Regions from separate parts of the Mycobacterium sp. SMC-14 genome, predicted to be linked through region 2. Evidence: riboswitches for the same ligand, from Rfam matches in the RefSeq annotation. Region 2 holds a riboswitch; the other holds the start of a gene.
The links. Region 2 has a riboswitch for cobalamin ahead of cobN (cobaltochelatase subunit CobN). Riboswitches for the same ligand answer to the same signal wherever they lie in the genome.
Positions count from the first base shown of each region.

Region 1 (3,625 bases), 2.3 Mb from region 2:
GCCACCTCGGTCACCTTCTCGGCGCCGAACGCCAGCCAGCTGCGCAGCGCGTCGTCCAGGCCGGTCTCGGGCTCCAGCGAGTAGGGCACGTGCAACGTCGAGCACGACGTCGATACGGCAACAGCCTCCGCACTCCCCAGCAGCGACGCCAGCTTGGCCAGCGCGGCCTGCAGGTCGGTGCGCCAGATGTTGCGGCCGTCGACCACACCGGCGACCAGCGTCTTGGAAGCCAGCTCCGGCACCGACGCGATCTTGGTGTCCGCGCCGTAGACCAGGTCGACGCCGATCGCCTCGACCGGAGTGCGGGCCAGGGCGGGCAGCCCGGCGCCCGGGTCACCGAAGTAGGTGGCCACGAAGATCGACGGCCGCTTGCTCAGCCCGCCGAGACGGTTGTAGACCTGCTCGGCCAACGCGGGGGCGTCGGCGGAGATGTCGGTCACCAGCACCGGCTCGTCGATCTGCACCCACTGCGCGCCGGCGTCGGCCAGCTTGCCCAGCAACTCGGCGTAGATGTCGGTCAGCTCATCAAGGCGGGCGATCGGTGCGTCCGCACCGTCGACGGCCTTGCTCAGCAGCAGAAAGGTGACCGGCCCGATGATCACCGGACGAGCGTTGATGCCCTGCTCCTGCGCCTCGGCGAGCTCGGAGAGCACCTTGGCCGGGTTCAGCGAGAACTTCGTGTCCGGGCCGATCTCGGGAACGATGTAGTGGTAGTTGGTGTCGAACCACTTCGTCATCTCCAGCGGGGCGATGTCCTTGTTGCCCCGGGCTGCGGCGAAGTAGCGGTCCAGCTCATCGGCGACGCCGGCCACCCGCGCCGGGAGTGCGCCCAGCAGCACCGCGGTGTCGAGCATCTGGTCGTAGTAGGAGAACGTGTTCACCGGCACCGAGTCCAGCCCGGCGGCGGCCAGCTGGGCCCAGGTGTCGCGGCGCAGGCCGGCGGCCACCGTCTTCAGTTCGTCCTGGCCGATCCGGCCGGCCCAGTAGCTTTCGGTGGCGCGCTTGAGTTCGCGGCGCGGCCCGATACGAGGTGAGCCGAGAACGGTGGCGGTAAAGGGTTGAGCGATCACGATTTGATCCTTCAATTGACGAGGGTGGGTCAACGCCAGCAGTCGCCCAGCTGATCCGGTCCCGTGCCTATATATAAAGCACTATAACCCTCAAAACCAGACGCCCATTCCGCGAGGCGTTGATCCGCCGGGCGCGGCGCGCCCAGCACAACGGGCAGGTATTCGGACTCGCAGGCGCGCACCGAGGTGCTCCTAGTGGCCGTCGCTTCCCAGTCGGTGGGCGAACCCGTGACCAGTGCTTTGTGACGGCGGTCGTTCCTGCATACCGCTGCGGGACAGTCCCGGATTCTCACCGGGTTCCCTCTTGCGCTCCACGGAAAACCGCATTGCGCTCGATGCCGACGCCGCCTTACGGCAGCTACGGCAAACCAGTTGCGTAATGAAGATTACCTGGTCAATCGGCTCGAAGCGCCTCCGGGATCGGGGTCTGGCCGTCGTTGAATTCGATGGTGCGGCCGATGGTCGAGTTGTCGGCCAGGCAGGCGGCGATCACCTCTGCCACGTTGTCGCGGGAGACCTGCCCCTTGCCGGTATCGGGGCCGAGGGCGATTCGGCCGGTCGCCGGATCAAGGGTGAGCCGGCTCGGGCCCAGCACCGTCCAGTCCAGATCGGTGGCACGCAGGTGGGCGTCGGCGGCGGCTTTGGCCTGCGCGTACGGAAAGAACGGATCGTCGTCGGGAACACCGTGATCAGGACCCGCGCCGAAGTAGGACACCATCACGAAGCGCCGCACACCGGCCTGCTCGGCGGCGTCGATGCTGCGGATGGCGGCGTCGCGGTCGACGGCGTAGGTGCGTGCCGGGTTGCCGCCGCCGGCTCCGGCGGAGAACACCACCGCGTCGTGGCCGGCCACGACGCGGGCCAGGCCGTCGACGTCGAGTTGCTCGATGTCGGCCACCACCGGGACCGCGCCGGTGACCGCGACCTCCTCGGCGTGTTCGGGATTGCGGAACACCGAACTGACCTGGTGGCCGCTATGGGCGAGGATGGGGGCCAGCAGCAGGGCGATCTTGCCGTGGCCGCCGATGATCACGATGCGTGCCATGGAGTCGACGGTACGCGGCTAGCATGATCACCGCGGTCCGACGGACTTCCGGCGCAGGATATGTCCCCACCCGCACGATTCAATTCGTGCTGCCCTGGGGAATATTCATTGACGCTCATTCGCATGACGGCAAGTCGTGCCTGTGCCGAGCCACCTTCGTCATTGGTAGAGCAATTGCTCGAGCAGATGCTTTTTCGCACCGGCCGGCGCGCATCCCCATCCGAACAGATGTCGTGGCAGCGGAGCCTTCCGGTTCTTGCGAGTGACCTGGTTGCGGCCGGTCTGGGCGATGTGGAAATGCTGGTTGAATACCACCTTCCTTTGACCTCGCAGCGAGCCGATGTGGTCTTAGCTGGGATTCACCCTCAGACCGGTCAGCCGTCGTATGTCGTCGTGGAGCTCAAGCAGTGGTCAGCCGCTTACACGTTTGAGGGCGACCCCGACCTGGTTGACGTCCCCGGGATGCCAGGAGGTCCCAAGCAGCATCCGGTGAAGCAGGTACGTGGATACTGCGACTACCTTGCGGGGTTCGCTCGAGTTGTCGCGGATCAGCCAGATGCCCTTGCGGGTATGGCTTATCTCCACAATGCTCTCGACCCGGCCTTGATCGCGGATCTGCTCGCAGTGCCGGTGTCTACGACCGGCAGGCTGTTCACGGGTGCGGATCGTTCTGCGATGACCGACTTCCTGCGATCGAGACTGCGGCCCGTATCGGGCCGCGCCGCAGCTGATTTGCTGATCCGTTCGGCGATTGCGCCGTCTAAGCAGTTGCTGAAGTTGGCAGCCGCTGAGGTCCGAGATCGTCCCCAGTTCCAGTTGATCGGAAATCAGCAGCTGGCAGTGGATCTTGTGATGCACGCGGTCGAGCGCGCGCGAGCGGGCAACACCAAACGGGTCATCGTTGTGACTGGCGGTCCCGGCAGCGGAAAAAGCGTGGTGGCGCTATCCCTACTCGGTGATCTGGCGCGTAGGGGCCGCTCTGTTGTCCATGCGACCGGTTCTCGCAGTTTTACACTGACGCTACGAAAAGTCGCTGGCAGCCGGGCGCCAATGGTGAAGTCGATGTTCAAGTACTTCAACCAGTTCATGTCGGCCGAAGCCAACGGTCTCGATGTCATCGTTATGGACGAAGCGCACAGAATCCGAGAGACATCTGCCCACCGATACACTCCTGCTGAACTGCGCACTGAAAGGCCGCAGATCGATGAGTTGATCGCCGCTGCGAGGGTCCCGGTATTTTTGTTGGATGAACACCAGGTGGTCCGGCCAGGCGAAATGGGCACGTTAGCTCAGATTGAACGGTATGCAAGCCACCTTGGAATTCAGTTCCAGCACATTCCGCTCGGTGAGCAATTCCGTTGCGGCGGCAGCGAGGAATACGTCCTATGGGTAACCCGCGTTCTCGGACTTGAGGAGAAGCGGCCGAGTCCCTGGCGAGGAGATCCACAGTTCACCGTTCGGCTCGTTGACAGTCCCGAAGAGCTGGAGGCAACTTTGGCGCATTTCCGGG
Region 1 covers NZ_CP176429.1:1,203,706-1,207,330, forward strand. The annotation lists gene metE (5-methyltetrahydropteroyltriglutamate--homocysteine S-methyltransferase) at 1-1,085, opposite strand, end outside; cobalamin riboswitch at 1,206-1,410, opposite strand; gene ACKY0W_RS05820 (SDR family oxidoreductase) at 1,465-2,115, opposite strand; gene ACKY0W_RS05825 (DNA/RNA helicase domain-containing protein) at 2,239-3,625, shown strand, end outside.
Region 1: it holds a riboswitch for cobalamin, as region 2 does, so the genes downstream of both, metE (5-methyltetrahydropteroyltriglutamate--homocysteine S-methyltransferase) here and cobN (cobaltochelatase subunit CobN) in region 2, are expected to answer to the same signal.

Region 2 (3,625 bases):
TCGAATGGATGGTTGGCGGCCAGCGCGGGATGCAGGATCGCGACCAGGTCGCCGAGCAGCAGATCCGGGCGCGCGGTGCCGCGTTCCCAGTAGAGGTTGCCGCCTCCGGGGGTCATCGCCTTGGTCGCCGACCACACGTGGCCGATCCGCAGCGCGGTCAGCTCGCCGTAGCGGCTGTCGCGGGCCACCGCGTCGCCCAGGGTCCGCCAGTCGTCGGTGACCAGCCATACCGGCGCGGTGCCGGCACTGGCGTACACCGACTCGAAGTTCAGTTGCCGGTTTTCGGCGCCGGTGTCCGACAGCCAGGGGTAGGTGCCTCCGGCGTCGGCGACCAGACGCCCCGAATAGCTGTCGCCGGTGGGCATCGACCAGCTGCCCGAATACATGGTGCCGACCAGAACCTCGGCGGGCTTCGCCCCGGCGGCTTGAGCGGCCAGGGCACGGTAACGGTTGCGGATGTCCTGGTAGGTCTGCGCGGCCTGACGTTCGGTCCCGGTCAGCGCGGCGAACACCTTCATCCACTCGGCTCGGCCCAGGGGAGTGGATTCCAGCCATTCGGCGTCGGCCAGTACGGGCAGACCGGCCTCGCGCAGCTTGGGATAGCCGGGATCGTCGATACCTTCGGTGACCAGCAGATCGGGGCCGGCACTGAGCACCCGCTCGACGTTGAGCTGTCCGCCGGGGGCGTACCCGACGATCTCACCGGTCTCGATGCGGGCGCGAATCTGCGGATCGGCGACGGCGGCCGGGCTCGCCACTCCGGTGACCACGCCGGCTTGCCCGAGTTCGGTGATCATCGCCAGGTGCGTCGTCGAGCCCGAGTAGAGGCTGTGTACCGGGACGGTGATCTGTTGGGCGTGGGCCAGTTCGCCGCTCAGTGCCGGTGCGGGCGCACCGCAACGCACCAGTACATAGGACACCGGCTTGCCGCCGAGGTAGGGCCGTTTGACAGTCAGGACCTGGTAGCTGCCGTGGTATTCGAGGACGAAGTTGGTGGCCTCGGTCAGCGTCGACTTGTCGGGAAAATAGTCGGCAGCCGGATCGAAGTCGGTGATGCAGCCGGCGCGCGCCTGCGGGGTGCGGGCTGCGAGTTCGCCAGAGCAGCTGGCCAACGACAGCGCGGTGGCCAGCGCTACCAGGAGCGCAGGAACTACCCGCAACGCACGGGGCATGGGCGTGAGTCAGCTTCCTCGGGGTACACCGCCCCGGTACGCAGGACGCGTTGACGTGAGTCTCCTGGCTCTCGGATCACTGCTTGCCTCGCCTTCCAACCCCACAAGTGGCGGGCCGTGGCTGATGAGGGTCGCTCCCCGATGACAGTGGCGGGACCGCGCCGGATTCACACCGGCTTCCTCAATCGTCATCGCCTTACCGGCGACATTGTTGCATGCCGTGCTGCGTTAGGCTGGCCGCCGTCTCGTGGCGTCAGGAACCCGGTGCGAATCCGGGGCGGTTCCGCCACTGTGAAGGGCCATCGGCGCAGCCGGGCCCGTTAGCCAGATACGGCCACGAGACATCCGACGACGAGGGGCGAGAACCCCGAGGAGGCCCCTGATGGCTGATGCACGCCGTATCGCGCTGTTGTCCACGTCCGACACCGACCTGCTGTCCGCGCGGGCCAGTGGCGCGGCGTACCGGCTCGGCAACCCGGCACGCCACGACATCGAACCGCTGGTGGCCGGCACCGACGTCGTGGTGCTGCGCATCCTGGGGTCGTCGGCCGAGATCGCCGACGAACTGAAGCTGCTGCGCGCGACGGGCCTGCCGCTGGTGGTGCTCGGCGGGGAGCGCTCGCCCAACGCCGAGTTGATGGAGTGCTCGACGGTCCCGATCGGCCTGGCCGCGCAGGCACACGCCTATCTCGCCGAGGGTGGGCCGGCCAATCTCGCGCAGCTGCACGCGTTCTTGTGTGACACGGTGCTGCTCACCGGGGAGGGTTTCGATGAGCCGGCGGTGATCCCGGAGTGGGGTTACGGCAAGCGCGAGTCTGTCGAGGCTCCCGACGCGGTGCGGATCGGGGTGCTCTACTACCGGGCCCATGAGGTCAGCGGCAATGCCGGTTTCGCGCACGCGCTGGCCGACGCCATCGATGGGGTAAAGGTCGCCACCGGGGCGGTCGGGGTGCCGATCTTCGCCGCGTCGCTGCGCAACGCCCCCGATGAGCTGTTTGAGGCGCTGGCGCAGCTCGATGCGGTGGTGGTCTGCATGCTGGCGGCCGGTGGGGCGATGAATGCCACCGCCGGTGTCAGTGCCGGTGACGACGACGGCGCGTGGGACATCGAACGGATCGCGGCGCTGGACATTCCGGTGTTCCAGGGACTGTGCCTGGCGTCGTCGCGCGCGGATTGGGAGGCCAACGACGACGGCGTCAGCCCACTGGATTCGGCCACTCAGATCGCCATCCCGGAATTCGACGGACGAATCATCACGGTTCCGTTCTCCTTTAAGGAGATCGACGACGACGGGCTGCCGCACTACGCCGCCGACCCCGAGCGCTGCGCCCGGGTGGCTGGAGTCGCGGTGAATCACGCTGTGCTGCGCCGCATCCCGAATGCCCAGAAGAAGCTGGCGCTGGTGCTGTCGGCCTACCCCACCAAGCACTCCCGGGTGGGCAACGCCGTCGGCCTGGACACCCCGGTCTCGGCGGTGCGGCTGCTGCGCCGGTTGTCCGACGAGGGCTATGACGTCGGGGACGGCTTCGGGGTGCTGGATGTCGCTGACGAGACGCAGGCAGGGGATCGGCTGATCCACACCCTGATCGAGGCGGGCGGTCAGGACGAGGACTGGCTGTCCGCCGCGCAGCTGGCCGGCGCGCAGGTGCGGGTCACCACGCAGCAGTACGCGCAGTGGACCGCCGAGTTGCCCGACGACCTGCGCGATGCCATGTCAACGGCGTGGGGTCCGGCACCGGGCAAGCTGTTCGTCAACGAGGCCGGCGAGATCGTGCTGGCCTCGCTGCAATCCGGCAACATCGTGCTGATGATCCAGCCGCCCCGCGGATTCGGGGAGAACCCGGTGGCGATCTACCACGACCCGGAGCTGCCGCCGAGCCACCACTACCTGGCCGCGTACCGTTGGCTCGCACATGGTTTCGGTGCGCACGCGGTGATCCACCTGGGCAAACACGGATCGATGGAATGGCTGCCCGGAAAGACCGCGGCGCTGTCTTCGGCCTGCGCCACCGACGCCATGATCGCCGACCTGCCGCTGATCTATCCCTTCCTGGTCAACGACCCGGGTGAGGGTGCCCAGGCCAAACGGCGGGCGCATGCCACGATCGTCGACCACCTGATCCCGCCGATGGCGCGCGCGGAGTCCTACGGCGACATCGCGCGATTGGAGCAGCTGCTCGACGAGTACGGCAACATCGCGACCATGGATCCGGCCAAGCTGCCGGCGATCCGCGGTGAGATCTGGAACCTGATGCGGGCCGCGGAGATGCACCGCGACCTGGGCCTGGACGAGCGGCCCGAGGATGAGGAATTCGACGACTTCCTGCTGCACGTCGACGGCTGGCTCTGTGAGATCAAGGACGCCCAGATCCGCGACGGCCTGCACGTGCTCGGCGGCGCGCCGGCCGGCCCGGAACGGGTGAACCTGGTGCTGGCGATCCTGCGCGCCCCGC
Region 2 covers NZ_CP176429.1:3,515,853-3,519,477, reverse strand. The annotation lists gene ACKY0W_RS16730 (ABC transporter substrate-binding protein) at 1-1,172, opposite strand, end outside; cobalamin riboswitch at 1,209-1,398, opposite strand; cobalamin riboswitch at 1,390-1,526, shown strand; gene cobN (cobaltochelatase subunit CobN) at 1,555-3,625, shown strand, end outside.